Regions from separate parts of the Cellulomonas sp. S1-8 genome, predicted to be linked through region 2. Evidence: predicted binding sites of a transcription regulator. Region 2 holds the regulator's gene; the other holds the start of a gene.
The links. Region 2 encodes HrcA, which represses chaperone genes, less so after heat shock. Its sites were predicted from a motif close to TTNGCACTCGNNNNNNNCGAGTGCNAA; they were not measured.

Region 1 (10,154 bases), 490 kb from region 2:
ACGAACCGGCCCACGGTGCGGGCGCCGTGGAACACGAGGTCCGCGAGGGCGGTGTCGGCGCCGGGCAGCAGCGACGCGGTGGGGTCGATCAGGTCGCTCGTGGTCATGTCCGGAGCAACGTCGTTGCGAACACATCGATACCCCGAGGCAACCGTGACACGCGTCACGTCGGTGCCGCCGCCTATCCTGAGCGGCGTGAGCGCACCCCTCGTCCTCGGGATCGAGACCTCCTGCGACGAGACCGGCGTCGGCCTCGTGCGCGGGTACGACCTGCTCGTCGACGCCGTCGCCAGCTCGGTCGACGAGCACGCGCGCTACGGCGGGATCATCCCCGAGATCGCCGCGCGTGCCCATCTCGAGGCGATGGTCCCCACGATCGAGCGGGCGCTCGCGACCGCGCAGGTCACGTTGGCCGAGGTCGACGCCGTCGCCGTGACGGCCGGGCCCGGGCTCGTCGGACCCCTGACGATCGGGGCCGCCGCCGCCAAGGCGCTCGCCGTGGGGCTCGGCAAGCCGCTGTACGGCGTCAACCACGTGATCGGGCACGCGGTCGTCGACGAGCTCGTCGACGGGCCGTTCCCCGAGCGCGTCATGGCGCTCGTCGTGTCCGGCGGGCACTCCTCGCTGCTGCTGATCGACGACACCGTGAACGTCACCGAGCTCGGCTCGACGCTCGACGACGCGGCGGGGGAGGCGTTCGACAAGGTCGGACGCCTGCTCGGGCTGCCGTACCCCGGCGGGCCGCACATCGACCGGCTCGCGCGCGACGGCGACCCCACGGCGATCCGGTTCCCGCGCGGGCTCACCGCACCCAAGGACCAGGCGAGGCATGCCACGGACTTCTCGTTCTCGGGGCTCAAGACGGCCGTGGCCCGGTGGGTCGAGGCCCGGCAGGACGCCGGCGAGCCCGTCCCGCTCGAGGACGTCGCCGCGTCGTTCGCGGCGGCGGTCGCCGACGTGCTGACGGCCAAGACGATCGCCGCGTGCCGACGTGAGGGCGTCGCGACGCTCGTGGTCGGCGGCGGGTTCTCCGCCAACTCCCAGCTGCGGGACATGGCCGCGGCGCGCTGCGCCGAGGCGGGCATCGAGCTGCGCATCCCGCCGATCCGCTACTGCACCGACAACGGCGCGATGATCGCGGCGCTCGGGTCGGCGGTCGTCCGGCGGGGGATGACGCCGTCCCCGCTGGACCTGCCGGTGGACTCGAGCATGCCGCTCACGCAGGTCCTCGTCTGAGCGGTCGGCGAGCCGCGTCGCCCCGACGCGCGAGTCGTCAGCTGATCGGCGTCCGCGCCCACCGGCGCCAGATGCGGGCGCCGAGGGCGAAGCCCAGCGCACCGAGCACGAGCGAGACCGCGAACGGCTGCCACCCGAGCGTGAACTCCAGCCCGAACATCTCGTCCGAGCTCTCGGCCGTCATCGGGACCCCCAGCCAGGTGAGCTCGACGCGCCCGCCGCCCATCGCCCCCACGGCGTCGATCGCGCCCATCGCCCAGGCGGCCCACATGTAGAGCGGGAGGGCGAACCCGAGGAGCGCGGCCAGGACCGCCCCGTCGTTCCAGCGCGGGCCCGCGCTGCCCAGCGCCTCGAGGTGGTCGGCGGCGACGCGCAACGGGCTGCCGATCTCCCGCAGCGCCGCGTCGACGCCGATCCGCTCGGCGTCGTCGAGCAGCGCCGCCCGCAGGTCCCGGCGGATGCGACGACCCTCGCGCGCGGGGTGGTCCTGCATGGCGAGCGTGAACCGCCACAGCCACCGCCGCAGGCGTGCGCGGTCGCGGAACGCGAGGGGGTGGCGGGCCGTGGTGGTCGACGTGGTGCTCATGAGCGCTCCCCGGGGGTGGTCGGTGCGGCAGCCAGGACGGCCGGCTGCGCGTGGGTGGTGGGCCCGGCGTCGGCGAGCACGCGGCCGGCGACGGCGACGAGAGCCGCCCAGGCGGTGCGTTGGTCGGCGAGCGCGCGCAGCCCGACGTCGCTGGGGCGGTAGTACTTGCGGGCGGGCCCGGACGAGGAGGCGACGAGCCGCGAGGTCAGCAGGCCGTCGCGCTCGAGCCGGGTCAGGACCGGGTAGAGCGTCCCGGTGGACAGTTCCGTCAGCCCGGCGTCCCGCAGGACCGTGACGAGCTCGTACCCGTAGGTCTCGGCGCGGGTGAGCGCCGCGAGGGCGAGCATCGGCAGGACACCCTTGAGGAGCTGGGGGTCGCGGGTCTCGGGCACCGGACTACCGTAGCGCCAGGTACCTGGCAATGCCAAATAGTGGCCCCGAGGCTCGGCAGGTCAAGTCCGGCGGGACTGCTGCCGACACCGTCAGGGTGACCGATCCGTCCGCCGTCGTCCTGGTCGTGGCGGGCCTCGCCCTCCTGTGGGTCGTCGTGCGCGACGTCGGGCCGGTCGCGCGGTGGCGCCTGCGGCGTCGGATGGCCCGGATGCTCGACCCGGCGCTCTCGCCGCAGGACCGCGCCGTGGCACTGCGGCGCCTGCGGGAGCAGATCCCCGTCGCGCGGGCGCCGCTCGGGCTCGCGTCCCTCCCGCGCGGAGCCGACCCCGCCGTGCCCACCGTGCCGGTCCGGGTGGCGCCGCTCGGCGACGGGCGTCCCGGCGAGGCCTTCCTCGCGCCGGGACCGAACGACCCCCGATCGGGTGTGCCCGGTGAGGACGGCGGCCGGACGGACGTCGTGGTGGGGCTGGGGAGCGGTCGTGCGCTGCTCGTCGTCTGCCTCGGCCGTGTCGGGGCGGTCCACCGCGGCGAGCTCGTGGTGGCGGCACCCGACCGGCCACGGCTCTCCCGTGCCCTCGGGGGCGACCGGAGCCTGCACGTCGGCGACGTCGAGCACGCCGAGACCGCGGCCGGGCCGGCGTGGCGCAGCACGTTCGTCGTGGGCAGCAGGCGCGTCACGGACACGCACGTCGACCACGACGGCTGGGCCTTCGTCGTCGGCGTGATGCGCGGCGACGGGGACGACGACGTCGACGGGCTCGCCGACGCCGTCCTGACGACCTGGCAGTGGCTGCCGGACGACCCCGCCGCGGGGCCGCACCCGACGTCGCCGGCGCTGCCGTCCGACCCCTGCCTCGCGACCGTGCCGACGACCGTCCGCGGACCCCAGGGCACCCACGTCGCCGCGTGCCTCCTGCCCGCGCCGCCCACCGCCGTCGACGTCCCGGCGGCCGACGGCACGTGGACGCACCTGTACGTCCGGATCGCCCCGGCGGCGGCGCTCGTCGTCACGTCGGCTGCGACGGCTGACGGACGTGATGCGCGCACCGCGCTCGAGTCGCCGCACGTGCACGCCTACGGACCGCCGGTGCGGCCGGCGGGACCCGTCACGGTGCGGGCGACACCCGCGGGCGAGGTGCTCGTGCGCACCTTCGCGGTCGGTGACCACGTGCTGCGCACGGAGGCTCGGCTCGACCGCGACGGACGGACGTGGGCGTGGACCCTGACGCGCAGGACGCACGACCCGGGCCCGGCGCGTGCCATCGACGGGTTGCTCGCGTCGTGGCGGTGGGCCTGACGCTCAGAGCGGCCGGCCGGCCACCATCTCCGCGAGCAGCGAGCGCACCACCGGCTCGAGCTCGCCCGCGTGCCGTCGCGCGACCGCGCGCTGTCGCTGGTACGACGCGCCGCGCCGCAGGATGACCCGGACCTGCTCGAGCTCCGCCGAGCAGCCGAGCCGCGCCGCGACGGGCGCCAGCTCGACCAGCCACCGGCCCACCGAGTCCGTCACCAGCTCCTCGTCGCCCGCCGCGTTCGTGATGACGATCGCGTCCATGCCGTAGCGGGCCGAGCGCCACTTGTTCTCCTGCACGAACCACAGGGGCAGCGTCGGCAGGGGCTCGCCCGCGTCGATCATCGACGAGAAGTGCTCCACGAGGCAGTGCGTGAACGCGCTGATCGCGGTCACCTCGAGCAGGTTCGCGGCGCCGTCGGCGATGCGCATCTCCAGGGTGCCGAAGTGCGGCGCCGGGCGGATGTCCCAGCGGACCTCGTTCATCTGGTCGATGACGCCGGTGTGCCGCATGTCGCCGACGTACTGCTCGAGCTGCTCCCAGTGCTCGAGCTGCGGCGGCAGCCCGGCGGTCGGCAGCTGCTGGAACAGCAGCGCGCGGTTCGACGCGTACCCGGTGTCCTTGCCGCCCCAGAACGGCGACGACGCCGACAGCGACTGGAGGTGCGGGAACACCGTGAGCATCGCGCGGCTCAGCGGCAGCACCTTGGCGCGGTCCTCGATGCCGACGTGGACGTGGACGCCGTAGATGAGCATCTGCCGGCCCCACCACTGCGTCCGGTCGATGAGGGTCGCGTAGCGCTGCTTGTCGGTGACGCGCTGCGTCGCCCAGCTCGCGAACGGGTGCGTGCCCGCCCCCATGAGCTCGATGCGCAACGGCCGCGCGGCCGCCGCGACCACGTCGAGCGCGCGCTGCAGGTCCGCCCCCGCCTCGCCCACCGTGCGGCACTTGCCGGACGACACCTCGACCGTGTTGAGGAGCAGCTCGGACGTGATGTGCGGGTGGTCCGTGCCGTCGGCCGGCCGGACGGCCTCGAAGATCGCCTGCGCCGCCTGACGCAGGTCCCCGGAGTCGGTGTCGACGAGCGCGACCTCCCACTCGATGCCGACGCTCGACCGCTCTGACTGCGCGAACGGCAGCGTGACGGGCGCGGCCATCAGACCGGCTCCACGACGAGCACGCGCTGCTGCCCGGCGACGCGCGTCAGCACGATCGTGGCCTCCGTGCCGCCCCGCAGGTCGAGCTGGCGGCGCAGGGTCTCGGGGACGACGGCCGTGCCGCGCTTCTTCACGGTGAGGCGACCCACGTCACGCTCGCGCAGGTAGGTGCGCAGGCGCTTGAGGCCGAACGGCAGCTCGTCGAGGACGCGGTAGGCCGTGGCCAGCGGCTGCCAGGCGGCGCGGTCGGCGAGGGCGTCGGAGGTCACGTAGGCGATCGTCGGGTCCACGAGCCGTCCGCGCACGCGGTGCGCGATCGTCCCGACGAGCCCGGCGCGGATGACGGCGCCGTCCGGCTCGTAGAGGTACCCGCCGACCGGGCCGACGGGCGGGGCGTCGTCGTCGCCGTCGGGGTCCGCGCGCAGCGCGTGCGCGGAACCGTCGCGCAGGACGAGGGCCGAGCGCCCGGGCCCGTCGGGCGCGAGCGGGCCGAACCACAGGCCGAGCTCGACGACCTCGCCGTCGGACGACACCCACTGCGCCTCGGCGTCGTGCGGCAGGTCGCGGTGGGCGATGCCGGGGCCGAGCTTGAGGCCGAGCGCGGGGACGGTCTCGCGGGCGGCGAGCACCGCGTCGAGCGGCGGGGAGTAGGCGCGCGGGTCGAACACGCGCCGGCCGGTCCCGGTGCGGCGCGCCGGGTCGGCGTACACGCCGTCGACGCCCTCGGCCGCCAGGTCGAGCGCGAGGCCGTCCCCCATGCGGACCTCGACCTCCGGGAACGCGCGCAGGTTGACCGTCGCGAGCGCGGCCGTGGTCTCGTCGACGTCCGTGGCGAGCACCCGCAGCCCCACGCCGGCCATCGCGAGGGCGTCGGCGCCCAGGCCGCAGGTCAGGTCGGCGACGTAGGTGCACCCGGCGTCCCGGTAGCGGCGCGCGTGGTGCGCGGCGACCTCGAGGCGCGTCGCCTGCTCGAGCCCGGCGACCGTGAAGAGCATGCCCTCGGCGAAGTCGCCGAGCTTGCCGCGCGCCTTGGCGCGCAGCCGGGACTGCGTGAGCGCGGCGGCGACCAGCCCGGGCTCGAAGCCCTCCTTCTGCAGCCGCTCGGTGATCGGCAGCACGAGCCGCTCGTCGTACGGCGGCAGTGCCTGCAGCAGCGCCCACCCGTCGGGGCTGAGCAGCTTGACCAGCCCGGCGTCGTCCACCGGATCACCCTCCCACGTCGGACGCCGCCCGCGGCACCCGGCGGCGGGACGGGTGCGCCGGACGGGCGACCTGGGGCCCCCGGCGCGCCCGGGGCGCGGACCCGGAGGGCCGAGGGCTGGCACTCGGGTTGACCGAGTGCTAACGCGTTCCTAGAGTGAGGAGGTCGGTACCCCCTCCTGGGGATGCCGATCGCACCTGTGGCCCCGGCTCCCGCGACGACGGTGGCAACGGTGCGACGCAGACATCGCTGAACTACTCACATGCGAAGGGGAGGTCCGCTGTGTCGGTCTCCATCAAGCCCCTCGAGGACCGGATCGTCGTCAAGACCCTTGAGGCCGAGACGACGACCGCTTCGGGACTCGTCATCCCTGACAGCGCCAAGGAGAAGCCCCAGGAGGGCGAGGTCCTGGCGGTGGGCCCGGGTCGGATCGACGACAAGGGCAACCGCGTGCCGCTCGACGTGGCGGTCGGCGACAAGGTCATCTACTCCAAGTACGGCGGCACCGAGGTCAAGTACGGCGGCGAGGACTACCTGATCCTCTCGGCGCGCGACATCCTCGCGATCGTCGGCTGACGACGCTCGACCCGTCGGGGACCCGTCCCCGCGAACGACGAAGGCCCCCTCCCTCGGAGGGGGCCTTCGTCGTTCGCGGACCCTCGTCCCCGGGGACGACAAAGGCCCCCTCCCTGCGGAAGGGGGCCTTCATCACGTACCCCGTTGTACGCGGGGGTCGAGCGGTCAGGCGGTGACGCGGCGGCCGGCGCGCTCGGCGAGGACCGCGGTGCGCTCCTCCTCCGAGAGCCCGCCCCACACGCCGTAGGGCTCGCGCACCGCGAGCGACTGCTCGCGGCACTCCTTGAGCACGGGGCAGGTCGCGCAGATGGCCTTGGCGGCCTCGGCGCGGCGGCGGCGGGCCGAGCCGCGCTCGCCCTCGGGGTGGAAGAACAGGTCCTGGTCGGCGTCGCGGCACGCGCCGTCGAACTGCCACTCCCACAGGTCCATCACCGGTCCGGGCAGACGCGAGATCTCGGCCATGGTGTGCCTCCTTGAGTACGTGGTCGTCCTACGGCGCTGGCCGAGACGAAGAAGTGGGTGGTCGTCGCCGGTTTCCCGTGTCGACCTGGTGCCAACCTACAACCGCGCCAGAAGTTGTTCAAGACCCTCTTTCTGAAGCGGTCGTGTGAAGCGGTTATCTGGCGCGTTCTGGACGTCGGTGCAGGACGGCCGTCCGCCACACCGGCCCCAGGACCCACGGGGTCCCCGGGACCGCGCCACCGGCTGGCACAATCGCGTCATGGTCCCCGCAGCAGACGAGACCTCGGCCGGCCCGGCCGACGCGGAGCGCGCACCCGCGCCCGCGAACGCTGCGCCCACGCCCGTCGATGCCGGGCTGACACCCGCCGACGGCGTCGCCGCCCTGCTCGGGCCCGCCCTGACGGTGGCCGCCGTGGCCCGTCGCCTCGGCGTCGCACCCGCCACGCTGCGCACCTGGGACCGGCGCTACGGCCTGGGGCCGTCCGAGCACTCGGCGGGCGCCCACCGCCGCTACACGACGCACGACCTCGACCGCCTCCTCGTGATGCGTCGCCTGACCATCGACGGCGTCGCCCCGGTCGAGGCGGCGCGGCTCGCGCTCGCCTCCGACGCGCACGACGCGGTCGCACCCGCACCCGCGCCGGGCAGCGACGACCTGACCCGGCGGCTGCCCGCGTCGGGCGGGGACGGGGCGCCGGAGGGCCGGGCGCGCGCCGACGCCGCGACCTCCGGCCGCGCGGCCGGGGCCGCGAGCGCCGTCGCCGCGCTCGTCGACGGCGCCCTGACGGGACGCGCCGACCGGTGCGTCTCCCTGCTCGACACGACCACGGCCGACGACCTGACCGCGTGGTGGACGACGCTCGTGCAGCCGGCCCTGGCGGCCCTCGCCCGACGCACCGTCGTCGAGCGCCCGGGGGTCGACGCGCGCGAGACGCTGCTCGGTGCGGTGCTCACGGCGGTGCGGGCGCACACCGCGACACCGCCGGCGTCCGGTGCCCCCGTCGTCCTGCTGCTGCCCGTCCCCGGGGAGGTGCGACCCGTGCAGGCGCACGTGCTCGCCGCCGCGCTCGTCGACGGCGGCGTCGACGCGCGGCTCGTCGCCGGTCCGGTGTCCACGCGGCACGCCGGCGAGCTCGCGCTCATGACCCGCGCCCGCGCCGTGGTCACGCTGTCGGAGTCCGCCGCGCCGGACCTGTCCGTCGTGGCACGTCTGGCACGTGAGCGGGCCGACCTGCCGCAGTTCGTCATGGTCGCCGCGGTGGCCGAGGACCGGGTGCCGCTGGACCGTTCGGTGCACCGCGCGCGCACCCTCCCGGGCCTGCTCCACGAGGCGCTGGCGGCGGTCGCGGTGTCGCCGCCCCTGTGACCCGGTGTCAATTCGTCACGACGCGATGACCCGAACGCGTGATCGCATACCACGTGTCCTTCCGCAACCGTGAGGAAACGGCGAGTTCGATCCGTGACCACCCCTCGCGGGGGCTAACGTGACGCACCGGTAACGCCGATGCAGGCATGGACCCGTGCACGCAGGTGTGACGGGACCGGTGCGAGGAGGAATCCCATGGCTGGAGTCGTGGTCTGCCACGGCTCGGCGACCGTGCGCGAGCGGCTCGTCGTGACATCGATCGGTGTGCCGTCACTGGCACCCGTCCGTGCCGCTGCGACGGCGGACGAGCTGCTGGCGCTCGCCCGACGCATCGCTCCCACCGTCGTCCTGCTGGACGCGCACCTGCCCGGTGCCGGGCCCGCGGAGGCGATCCGTCGGCTGCGCGCCGTCGCACCGTCCGCCGCGGTCGTCCTGCTGGCCGGGCCCGAGGACGGTGAGGCGCTCGACCGCGCCCTCGCCCTCGGCGCACGCGGCTTCCTCGCCCCCGACGTGGGACGCGCCGAGCTCGCGGCGGTCGCCGCGCACGTGCAGGCCAGCCCCGTCTCGTCCGCGCCCCCGGGCACGGCGGGTGTCCCGCACCCGGCGTCACCGCTGCAGGAGTCCCACGCACCGCGCGCCGACGCCGGCGTCGGGTCGCGACCCAGCGAGCCCACGCCCGTGCTGACCAAGCGCGAGATCGAGGTGCTCATCGGGATGAGCAACGGGCGGTCCAACGCGCAGATCGGCCAGGAGCTGTTCCTCTCGGAGGACACGGTCAAGACGCACGCGCGCCGGCTCTTCCGCAAGCTCGGTGCGTCCGACCGCGCCCAGGCCGTCGCCATCGGGCTGCGTCGGGGCATCATCGACTGACCGGCGGGCCCGTGGCGGCCGTCTCGCGCCGTATCCTGGCCCGATGACGGCGCCCGAGTCACCCACGTCTGCTCCTGGAGACCCGTTCGCGCGGGTCGGGCTCACCTACGACGACGTCCTGCTGCTCCCCGGCGAGACGGACGTCATCCCCTCCGAGGTCGACACCAGCTCGCGTCTCACGCGCGAGATCACCGTCCGGGTACCGCTGGTCTCGGCTGCCATGGACACCGTCACGGAGTCGCGCATGGCGGTCGCGATGGCGCGCCAGGGCGGCGTCGGCATCCTGCACCGCAACCTGTCGATCGTCGACCAGGCGCACCAGGTCGACGTCGTGAAGCGCTCCGAGTCCGGCATGGTCTCCGACCCCGTGACCGTGGGCCCCGACGCGACGCTCGCCGAGCTCGACGCGCTGTGCGGCACGTACCGCGTCTCCGGGCTGCCCGTCGTCGACGACACCCGTCGCCTCCTGGGCATCATCACCAACCGCGACCTGCGCTTCGTGCCCGCCGCGGAGTTCGCCACCCGCCGCGTGCGCGACGAGATGACGTCGATGCCGCTGGTCACCGCGCCCGTCGGGATCGCGCGCGCGGACGCCGCGGCGCTGCTCGCCAAGCACAAGGTCGAGAAGCTGCCGCTCGTGGACGAGCACGGCCGGCTGGCCGGGCTCATCACCGTCAAGGACTTCGTGAAGTCCGAGCAGTACCCGCACGCGACGAAGGACGCCGACGGGCGCCTCGTGGTCGGGGCGGCGATCGGGTTCTTCGGTGACGCCTGGGAGCGCGCGTCCGCCCTCGTCGAGGCGGGCGTCGACGTGCTGGTCGTCGACACCGCGAACGGCCACGCCCGGCTCATGCTCGACATGGTGCGGCGCCTGAAGTCCGACCCGGCGACCCGGCACGTCCAGGTCATCGGCGGCAACGTCGCGACTCGGCCGGGCGCGCAGGCGCTCGTCGACGCGGGCGTCGACGCCGTCAAGGTCGGCGTCGGCCCGGGCTCGATCTGCACGACGCGCGTC
Region 2 (10,154 bases):
GGTCCTCGAGTCCTGGGGCACCGACCGCGCCCGGCTGTACCGCCGCAAGGAGCGCATCCCCGACGACCTGGGCACGGCGGTCAACGTGTGCTCGATGGTCTTCGGCAACCTGGGGCCGACGTCGGGCACCGGCGTCGCCTTCACGCGCGACCCCGCGTCGGGCCGCACGGGCGACTACGGCGACTACCTGGTCAACGCGCAGGGCGAGGACGTGGTCGCCGGCATCCGCAACACGCTGTCCCTCGCGGACCTCGAGGAGGTCGACCCGGCGGCGTCCGCGGAGCTGCGCCAGGCGATGCGCCGCCTCGAGACCCACTACCGCGACCTGTGCGACATCGAGTTCACGATCGAGCGCGGCAAGCTGTGGATGCTGCAGACGCGCGTCGGCAAGCGCACCGCGCCCGCGGCGTTCCGCATCGCGTGCCAGCTGGTCGACGAGCACCTCATCACGATGGACGAGGCGCTGTCCCGGGTCACCGGCGCCCAGCTCTCGCAGCTGCAGTTCCCGCAGTTCGCCGCCGACGGCGCGGACCGTGTGCTGCTGACGAAGGCGATGCCCGCGTCCCCCGGCGCCGCGGTCGGCATGGCCGTGTTCGACTCCGCGACGGCCGAGCAGTGGGCCACCGAGGGCAAGGACGTCGTCCTGGTGCGTCGCGAGACCAACCCCGACGACCTCGGCGGCATGATCGCCGCCGTGGGTGTCCTCACCGCCCGCGGCGGCAAGACGTCGCACGCGGCGGTCGTCGCGCGCGGCATGGGCCGCACGTGCGTCGTCGGCGCCGAGGAGCTCACCGTCGACGCCACGGCGCGCACCATGGTCACCCGCAGCGGGCACACCGTCACCGAGGGCGAGGTCATCGCGATCGACGGCACCAGCGGCGAGGTCTTCCTCGGCGACGTGCCCGTCGTCCCCTCCCCCGTGCAGCGGTACCTCGAGGACGGTCTGGACGTCGCGCTCGACGAGGCCCCGGACGAGGAGACGCGCGACCTGGTGCGGGCGGTCGACCGGATCCTGGAGCACGCCGACGCGACCCGCCGGCTGCGCGTGCACGCCAACGCCGACACGGCCGAGGACGCCACCCGCGCCCGCAGCCTGGGCGCGGAGGGCATCGGCCTGTGCCGCACGGAGCACATGTTCCTCGGCGAGCGGCGCGTGCTCGTCGAGCGTGTGGTGCTCGCGACGGACGACGACGAGCGGCAGGAGGCGCTGGACGCGCTGCTGCCGCTGCAGCGGCAGGACTTCACGGACCTGCTCGAGGCGATGGACGGGCTGCCGACGACCATCCGGCTCATCGACCCGCCGCTGCACGAGTTCCTGCCCGACCTCACGGAGCTGTCCGTGAAGGTCGCGCTGGCCGCCGAGCGGGGCCGCGTCGACGAGCGTGAGGTCACGCTGCTCACCGCGGTGCGCCGCATGCACGAGGCCAACCCGATGCTGGGCCTGCGTGGGGTGCGCCTGGGGCTCGTCGTGCCCGGCCTGTTCGACCTGCAGATCCGCGCGGTCGCCGAGGCGGTCGCGGCCCGGCTGGCCGACGGCGGCCACCCGCACGCGGAGATCATGGTCCCGCTGGTGGCCTCGGTGCAGGAGCTGCGCCTGGTCCGCGACCGCGCGACGACGATCATGGCCGAGGTGAGCACCGAGCAGGGCGTGACGGTGGACCTGCCGGTCGGCTGCATGATCGAGCTGCCGCGCGCGGCGCTCACGGCGGACCGGCTCGCCACGCAGGCGCAGTTCTTCTCCTTCGGCACCAACGACCTCACGCAGACGACGTGGGGCTTCAGCCGCGACGACGTCGAGGGCGCGTTCTTCTCGCAGTACGCCGCCAACGGGGTGCTCTCGGTGTCACCGTTCGAGACGATCGACGTCACGGGCGTCGGGTCGCTCGTGCGGACCGCCGTCGAGCTGGGTCGCACGACCCGCCCCGACCTCACGCTCGGCGTGTGCGGCGAGCACGGCGGCGACCCGGAGTCCATCCGGTTCTTCGACGCCGTCGGGCTGGACTACGTGTCCTGCTCCCCGTTCCGCGTCCCGATCGCCCGGCTCGAGGCGGGACGTGCGGCCGTCGAGCACGTGGGCAGCGACTCCCGCTGACCCCCGGACCCGTGGGGCCGGCGGCGCACCACTCCCCGTCACGCGCCGCCGACCCCGCGTCCGGGTCCGGGCCGTCAGCCCCAGCGGCCGAGGCGGTCCGCGAGCATCGCGAGCGCGACCGGCCCGGCGGTCGAGGTGCGCAGCACGTGCGGGCCGAGGCGGCAGACGACCGCGCCGGCACCGGTGAGGTCGTCGACCTCGCGGTCGCTGATGCCGCCCTCGGGGCCGACGACGACGAGCACGTCACCGGCGGCCGGCAGCGCGACCTCGTGCAGCGGGGTCGTCGCCGACTCGTGCAGGACGACGGCGACGCCGCCCGCCGCCACGGCCGCGGTGACCCGCGCCACCAGACCCCGGTCGTCGAGCGGCTCGTCGACGGCCGGCATGCGCGCGCGTCGCGACTGCTTGGTCGCCGTCCGCACGGTGCCGATCCACCGCGCGCGACTCTTCTGCGCACGCTCGCCGCGCCAGATGACGACGGACCGCTCGGCCTGCCAGGGCACGACCACGTCGACCCCGACCTCCGTCGCGGCCTCGATCGCCATCTCGTCGCGGTCGCCCTTGGCGAGCGCCTGCACGAGCACCAGGCGCGGGGCGGGCTCCGGCTCGACGACGACCTCGTCGACGTCGATGTGCACGCCCTCGGCCCCCGCGGCGCGCACGCGGCCGACGACGCGGACGCCGGCGCAGTCGACCACGTCGACGCGCTCCCCCGGCCCACGACGCTGCACGACGCCCGCGTGCCGGCCCTCCTGGCCGCCCAGCAGGTACTCCCCGCCCGCCCGGACGTCGTCGAGCAGCCCGGGCTCGACGACGAAGACGGGTGCGCTCACCGGCCGGAGAGCTTGTCGCGCAGCTTCGCGAACATGCCCGGGTTGGCGGCCGCGAGCCGCGCCTCCGGACGCTCCTCGCCGCGCAGCACGGCGAGCCGGCGCAGCAGCTCGGCCTGCTCCTCGTCGGCGGGCGTCGGCACCTGCACCTCGACGTGGACGTGCAGGTCACCGCGGCCACCGACGTGCAGGTGGCCGATGCCGAGCCCCCGCAGCGTGATGACCTGCCCGGGCTGGGTGCCGGGCCGCAGGTCGACCTCCTGCGGGCCGTCGAGCGTCTCCATCGCCAGGACCGTGCCCAGCGCGGCCGCGGTCATCGGCACCTGGAGCGTCGCGTGCAGGTCGTCACCGCGACGCACGAAGATCTCGTGCTTGCGCTCGCGCACCTCCAGGTACACGTCGCCCGGCGGACCGCCGGCCGGACCGACCTCGCCCTGGCCGGTCAGCTTGATGCGCGTCCCGGTGTCGACACCCGCGGGGACGTCGACGGACAGCGTGCGACGCGACCGCACGCGGCCCTCGCCCGCGCACTCGGTGCACGGCTCGGGGATCACGGTGCCGAAGCCGTGGCAGGCGGCGCACGGCTGGGTCGTCATGACCTGCCCGAGGAACGAGCGCGCGACCCGCTGCACCGACCCGCGGCCCCCGCAGACCTCGCAGGTGCGCGGCGACGTGCCGGGCCGGCAGCAGGTGCCGCCGCACGTGGGGCAGAGCACGGCCGTGTCGACCTGCACGTCGCGGTGCACCCCGAAGGCCGCCTCCGCGAGGTCGAGGTCGAGCCGCACGAGCGCGTCCTGCCCGCGTCGGGCACGCGGCACGGGGCCGCGCGGCGCACCACCCCCGGCGGCGCCGAAGAACGTCTCGAAGATGTCCTGGAATCCGAAGCCGCCGCCCATGCCGCCACCCGGCGACGCGGGGTCCGCACCCATGTCGTAGGCGCGCCGCTTCTCGGTGTTGCCCAGGACGTCGTAGGCGCGCGAGACGTCCTTGAAGCGGTCCTCCGTCCCGGGGTCGGTGCCCGCGACGTCCGGGTGCAGCTCGCGGGCCAGCCGCCGGTAGGCCTTCTTGATCTGCTCGGGGGTCGCGTCCCTCGGGACGCCGAGGATCTCGTAGTAGTCGGTCACGTGGCGAGCTGCTCGCTTCCTGCTCGTGCGGGGCGTGGTCGGGCCGTCGCGTGGCGCGCCGGTCGGCGCGCGGGGGCGGCCGCTCAGCCCGCGAGGATCCGGGTGAGGTAACGGGCGACGGCGCGGACCGCCGCCATGGTCTGGGGGTAGTCCATGCGCAACGGGCCGACCGACCCGAGCACGGCGACCGAGGAGCCCTCGCCGCCGTACCCGCTGGTGACGATGCTCGTCTCGGCGAGGCCCTCGTGCTGGTGCTCGCGGCCGATGCGCACCGCGACGCCGGCCGAGTCCTCGGCCATCTCCGACAGGAGGCGCAGCAGGACCACCTGCTCCTCCAGCGCCTCGAGCACCGGCCCGATGGTGTGCGGGAAGTCCGCGCCGCCGCTGCGCGCCAGGTGGGACGCACCGGCGATGACGACGCGTTCCTCGCGCTCCTGCGCCAGCGTCTCCGCGACGACCGCGACGACGGACCGGGCGAGGTCCTCGCCGCCGGGCGCGAACTCGACCGCGAGCGCGTCGAGGACCGCCGACAGCTCGGCGAGCCGCAGGCCGGCCGCGGCGACGTTGAGCCGCACGCGTAGCCGTGCGACGACCTGGTCGTCGAGGTCCGCCGTCAGCTCGAGCGTGCGCTGCTCGACGCGTCCGGTGGTCGTGATGATCACGACCAGCAGGTGACGCGCACCGACCGGCACGAGCTCGACGTGCCGCAGCGCGGAGCGCCGCAGCGACGGGTACTGCACGACGGCCACCTGGTGGGTGAGCTGCGCGAGCAGCCGCACGGCCCGGTCGATGACGTCGTCGAGGTCGACGGCCTCCTCGAGCAGCGTGCCGATGGCGCGCTTCTCGGCGGCCGATAGCGGACGGACACCGGTGAGCCGGTCGACGAACTCCCGGTAGCCGGCCTCGGTCGGCACCCGGCCGGCCGACGTGTGCGGCTGGACGATGAGCCCGGCCTCCTCGAGGGCGGCCATGTCGTTGCGGATGGTGGCGGGCGACACCCCGAGCGCGTGACGCTCGGTGAGGGCGCGCGAGCCGACGGGCTCACGCGTGGCGACGTAGTCCTCGACGATCGCGCGCAGCACGTCCAGCCGACGGTCCTCGCTCATGCCGCTCCCTCCGTCCCCGGTCGCTCGTCTGCCCGCGCACGGGCCGTGCAGTGCCTGTGGCACGGTCCCGGCGTAGCACTCGCCCGGACCGAGTGCCAATTCTACGCGGTCGCACCGGCAGAGGGCAGGCGTCACCGGGACCGGGGCGCGAGCGGGGCGCGAGCCGTCCGCGAGCGGGGCCGGGCCGCGCGTCGTCGGGCGCGTCGCCGGGACGACCTCCTAGAGTGCCTGCGTGAGAGACGACCGCTACGGCTCGGACGTGCTGTCGGGCGGCCGTGACGCCCCCCGCCCCGCCCACCACCGCCCCGCGCGCACGTCGCGCGACCAGCCCGCCGAGCGCGGCCTGGTCGTCGAGGACGTCGAGACGGGCTGGGTCGGCGCGGTCGTGCGGGTCGAGAAGTCCGGCGGCCAGCACGTGGTCGTGCTCGAGGACCGCGGTGGTCGGACGCGCACGTTCCGGCTCGGCCCGGGGTTCTGGGTCGACGGCGAGCCCGTCGTCCTGACCGCGCCCGTGACGACCCGCGCGCCCACCCGCCCGACGCGCACCGCGTCCGGCTCGGTGGCCGTGCCCGACGCACCGGCCCGCGTCGCGCGCGGCTCGCGCATCTGGGTCGAGGGCAAGCACGACGCGGAGCTCGTGGAGAAGGTGTGGGGCGACGACCTGCGTGTCGAGGGTGTCGTCGTCGAGCTGCTCGACGGCGTCGACCACCTGGCCGACGCGCTGCGCGACTTCTCCCCCACGGCCGACCGGCGCGTCGGGGTGCTCGTCGACCACCTCGTGCCCGGGTCGAAGGAGAGCCGACTGGCCGCCGAGGCCCTGCGCACGGTGCCCGCCGGGACGGTGGTCGTGCTGGGTCACCCGTACGTCGACGTGTGGCAGGCGGTGCGGCCCGAGCGGGTGGGTCTGGCGGCGTGGCCGACGATCGAGCGGGGCACGGAGTGGAAGCGGGGCATCCTGCGCGAGCTCGGCTGGCCCGCGCAGGACCAGGCCGACGTCGCCCGCGCCTGGCAGCGCATCCTGCGGTCGGTGCGCTCGTACGCCGACCTGGAGCCGAGCCTGCTGGGCCGCGTCGAGGAGCTCATCGACTTCGTCACGGCCTGAGCCCCGGGCGCGGCGAGGCCCGTCCGGCGTCGGCCGGACGGGCCCCGCTGCGTCGGGGCGGGATGTCAGGCCGCGACCTGGCCCCCGGTGAGGCGGCGGTACGCGTACACCGTGAGGAGCGCACCGACGGGCAGCGACACGAGCACGCCGATGCCGCACACCGCGGTGCCGATCCAGCTCACCACGGCGACGAGCAGGTACACCAGCACGCCGGTGCCCAGGTCACGCGTCTGCAGCGCGACGGACGTGCGGATCGCCTCGATGGCGCCCTCGTTGCGGTCGACGATCGCGGCGACCGCGTAGAACACGAAGAAGCCCGCGGCGACGAACGCGACCTGCCCGAGGAACGGGATGAAGTTGAGCACGAACCCGGCGACGGCGTAGAGCAGGCCGAGGACGACGAGCTGCGACATGTGCGAGGTGTCGAACAGGTCGCCGACGCCGATCTGGTGGCCGGCCGCGACCTTCAGCGCGGCCTTGATGAAGGCGGCGCTGAACAGCACGAGCAGCAGCAGCATCACCGCGATGTACAGGCCGATGCCGATCGACGCGCCGACGCCTGCCGCGGCACCCGCCACGCCGTCCGACCCGCCGCCGAGCGCGGCGACACCGCCGACCAGGCCGATCCCGACGATCGCGACGACGGCGATGACGGCGAACCACGCGAGGCCGCCGAGCACGAACGCCACCCAGTGCTGCCCGAACTTGGAGAACGCCCACGAGAAGCCTGCGCCGATGTCGACGGGGCCGGACTGCGGGCCGTAGGCGCCGGGCGGCGGCTGGGCGCCGGGCTGGCCGTACGGCGACGCGGGGGGCGGGTAGGCCCCGGGCGCGGCACCGCCCGGCGTCCCGTAGGCGGGCGGCGGCGAGTACGCCCCACCGGGGGGCGGGGTGGGCGCGCCGGGCTGCTGCGGCGCGGGCGGCGCGGTGCCCCCGGGCTGCCCGAACACGGGCGGGGGCGGCGGGACGCTCGGGTCGTCGTCGCGCGGCGGCGGGCCGCCGGGGATCTCACTCATTGCATGCCTCCTGGGCGCGTGGCGGGGCGTTGGCACGCCCCGGTCGTCAGCGAAGCGAAATGCCGCAGAACGTGTCAAGGCCCCGCGCCGCACCACCGGGCACTTCCACCCGTCCGACCGGTACGCTGCCGCTCGCGAGACGTCCGTCCTGCGCCCGTCGCCGCACGGACGCAGGCCGCCGCCCATGACGAGCCCCAGGAGCCGCACGTGTCCTACGACCCCCGACCCACGCCGTCCACCCGGTCGTCGCAGGGCAGCACGCTGGCGATGGTGGCGCACCTCGGCGGCATCCTCACGTACATGTTCGCGGGGTGGATCGCCTCGCTCGTGGTGTGGCTGGTCCAGCGGGACAAGGACCCTGCGACCGCGCGGGAGGCGCTCGTGGCGCTCAACTTCCAGCTGACGGCGCTCATCGCGATGATCATCTTCCACGTCGTCCACCAGATCCCGGTGATCGGGATCGTCGGGTGGGTCGGCAAGCTCGCGGTGGCCATCGTCGCGCTCGTGCTGTCGATCCTCGCCGCCGTGACGGCGTACCGCGGCGGGTCCTACCGGTACCCGTTCAGCCTGGAGCTCGTGCGGTGAGCACGCCTCCTGCCCCTCCCGGCTGGGCGGCCCCGCCCCCGCCCCCGCTGCGGCCCGAGGACGAGCGCACGTGGGCGATCCTCGGCCACCTGCTGCCGCTGCTGGGCGTCGGGTTCCTCGCGCCGCTGGTCGTCTGGCTGGTCTTCCGCGGCCGTGGGCCGTTCCTCGAGCACCACGCCAAGGAGTCGCTGAACTTCCAGATCACGCTGCTGATCGCGGGCATCGCGGGCGCGGTCCTCACGGCCGTGACGTTCGGCCTGGCGTCGCCCGTGCTGATCGCGCTGGGCGTCGCCTGGGTCGTCCTGGCGATCCTGGCCGCCGTCGCCGCGAGCCGCTGGGAGTGGTACCGCTACCCCGCGACGCTGCGCCTGGTGGCCTGAGGGTCGCGAGGGTCGCGTCCCTCAGGCCGTGAGCGCCCGCACGACGGTGTCGGCGAGCAGCCGGCCGCGGCGGGTCAGGACGACGCGGCGGGGGCCGTCGGCACCGAGCGCGGCACGCGGGTCGACCAGCCCGTCGGCGACGAGCCCCGCCACGGCGGTCCGCGCCGGCGCCGCCAGGTCGTCGAGCGGCAGGCCCTGCGCGATCCGCACCCCCAGCATGACGCGCTCGAGCGCGACCGTACCGGCGTCGAGGACCTCACGGCCCGCGGCCGGGCTCAGCCCGCGCGCGAGGCGGTCCGCGTAGGCGCGCGGGTGCTTGACGTTCCACCACCGCACGCCGCCGACGTGGCTGTGCGCCCCGGGTCCGATGCCCCACCAGTCGTCGCCGCGCCAGTACCCCAGGTTGTGCCGGGACGCGTCGGCGGGCGTCCGCGCCCAGTTGCTGACCTCGTACCAGTGCAGGCCCGCGGCGGTGAGCAGGTCGTCGGCCAGCTCGTACTTGGTGGCCTGGTCGTCCTCGTCGGGCAGGGTCAGCTCACCGCGGCGCACCTGGACGGCCATCCGCGTGCCCGGCTCGACGACCAGCGCGTACGCGCTCACGTGGTCCACCCCCGTCGCGAGCGCCACGTCCAGCGACCGCCGCCAGTCGTCGAGCGACTCCCCGGGCGTGCCGTAGATGAGGTCGAGCGAGACCCGCAGGCCCGCGTCGCACGCCCAGCGCACGACGTCGGGGACCCGTGCCGGGTCGTGCGTGCGCTCGAGCGTGCGAAGGACGTGCGGCACGGCCGACTGCATGCCGAACGAGACGCGCGTGAAACCGGCCGCGGCGAGCCGCGCGAGCCCGTCAGGGGTCACCGAGTCCGGGTTGGCCTCGGTCGTCACCTCGGCGTCCGGGGCCAGCCCCCACGTGGTGCGCACGCCGTCGAGGAGCCGCGCGAGGTCGTCGACGGGCAGCAGGGTCGGGGTGCCACCGCCGACGAACACCGTCGCGACGGGCCGCGACGGCAGACCCGCCGCCCGCAGCACGCGGTCCGCGAGCGCGAGCTCCCCCAGCGCGGTCCCCGCGTAGGCCGCGAGGCTCGCCCCGCCGCCGAGCTCGGTGGCGGTGTAGGTGTTGAAGTCGCAGTACCCGCACCGCACCGCGCAGAACGGCACGTGCAGGTAGACACCGAGCGCCCGCGTCGCGGCGCCGTCCGCCGCCGCGGCGGGGAGCGCACCGTCCGGCGGCGCGGGGTCGCCCTCGGGCAGTGCGGGGCTCACGGGGTGCCGCCGGTGCCGGCGACCGTGCCGCTCACTTCTTCTTCGCGTCCTTGCCGCCGGCCGACCCTGCGGGCTCGCTGGACAGCGCGGCGATGAAGGCGTCCTGCGGCACGTCGACCCGGCCGATCGTCTTCATGCGCTTCTTGCCCTCCTTCTGCTTCTCCAGCAGCTTGCGCTTGCGCGAGATGTCACCGCCGTAGCACTTGGCCAGCACGTCCTTGCGGATGGCGCGGATGGTCTCGCGCGCGATGATCCGGGCGCCGATGGCGGCCTGGATCGGCACCTCGAACTGCTGGCGCGGGATGAGCTCCTTGAGCTTGGCGGTCATCATCACGCCGTACGCGTACGCCTTGTCCTTGTGGGCGATCGCGCTGAAGGCGTCCACGGTCTCGCCCTGCAGCAGGATGTCGACCTTGACGAGGTCCGCCACCTGGTCCCCGATGCGCTCGTAGTCGAGGCTCGCGTACCCGCGCGTCCGGGACTTCAGCTGGTCGAAGAAGTCGAAGACGATCTCCGCCATCGGCAGCACGTACCGCAGCTCGACGCGCTCCTCGGAGAGGTAGTCCATGCCCTGCAGCTCGCCGCGCTTGCCCTGGCAGAGCTCCATGATCGCGCCGATGAACTCCGCCGGGGACAGGATCGTCGCCTTGACCATCGGC

Region 1: the regulator HrcA is predicted to act here: its motif matches at 5,983-6,009, upstream of groES (co-chaperone GroES).

What each region holds. Positions count from the first base shown of each region.
Region 1 covers NZ_CP110806.1:3,129,268-3,139,421, reverse strand. Annotated here, with positions in the region: gene OKX07_RS14035 (malonic semialdehyde reductase) at 1-107, opposite strand, end outside; gene tsaD (tRNA (adenosine(37)-N6)-threonylcarbamoyltransferase complex transferase subunit TsaD) at 196-1,236, shown strand; gene OKX07_RS14025 (hypothetical protein) at 1,274-1,822, opposite strand; gene OKX07_RS14020 (PadR family transcriptional regulator) at 1,819-2,214, opposite strand; gene OKX07_RS14015 (hypothetical protein) at 2,310-3,512, shown strand; gene OKX07_RS14010 (glutamate--cysteine ligase) at 3,516-4,664, opposite strand; gene OKX07_RS14005 (class I SAM-dependent methyltransferase) at 4,664-5,866, opposite strand; gene groES (co-chaperone GroES) at 6,148-6,441, shown strand; gene OKX07_RS13995 (WhiB family transcriptional regulator) at 6,607-6,903, opposite strand; gene OKX07_RS13990 (MerR family transcriptional regulator) at 7,163-8,269, shown strand; gene OKX07_RS13985 (response regulator transcription factor) at 8,465-9,139, shown strand; gene guaB (IMP dehydrogenase) at 9,183-10,154, shown strand, end outside.
Region 2 covers NZ_CP110806.1:2,641,180-2,651,333, forward strand. Annotated here, with positions in the region: gene ppdK (pyruvate, phosphate dikinase) at 1-2,092, shown strand, start outside; gene OKX07_RS11885 (16S rRNA (uracil(1498)-N(3))-methyltransferase) at 2,167-2,925, opposite strand; gene dnaJ (molecular chaperone DnaJ) at 2,922-4,046, opposite strand; gene hrcA (heat-inducible transcriptional repressor HrcA) at 4,130-5,152, opposite strand; gene OKX07_RS11900 (DUF3097 domain-containing protein) at 5,385-6,254, shown strand; gene OKX07_RS11905 (hypothetical protein) at 6,320-7,270, opposite strand; gene OKX07_RS11910 (DUF4870 domain-containing protein) at 7,478-7,855, shown strand; gene OKX07_RS11915 (DUF4870 domain-containing protein) at 7,852-8,235, shown strand; gene hemW (radical SAM family heme chaperone HemW) at 8,257-9,495, opposite strand; gene lepA (translation elongation factor 4) at 9,527-10,154, opposite strand, start outside.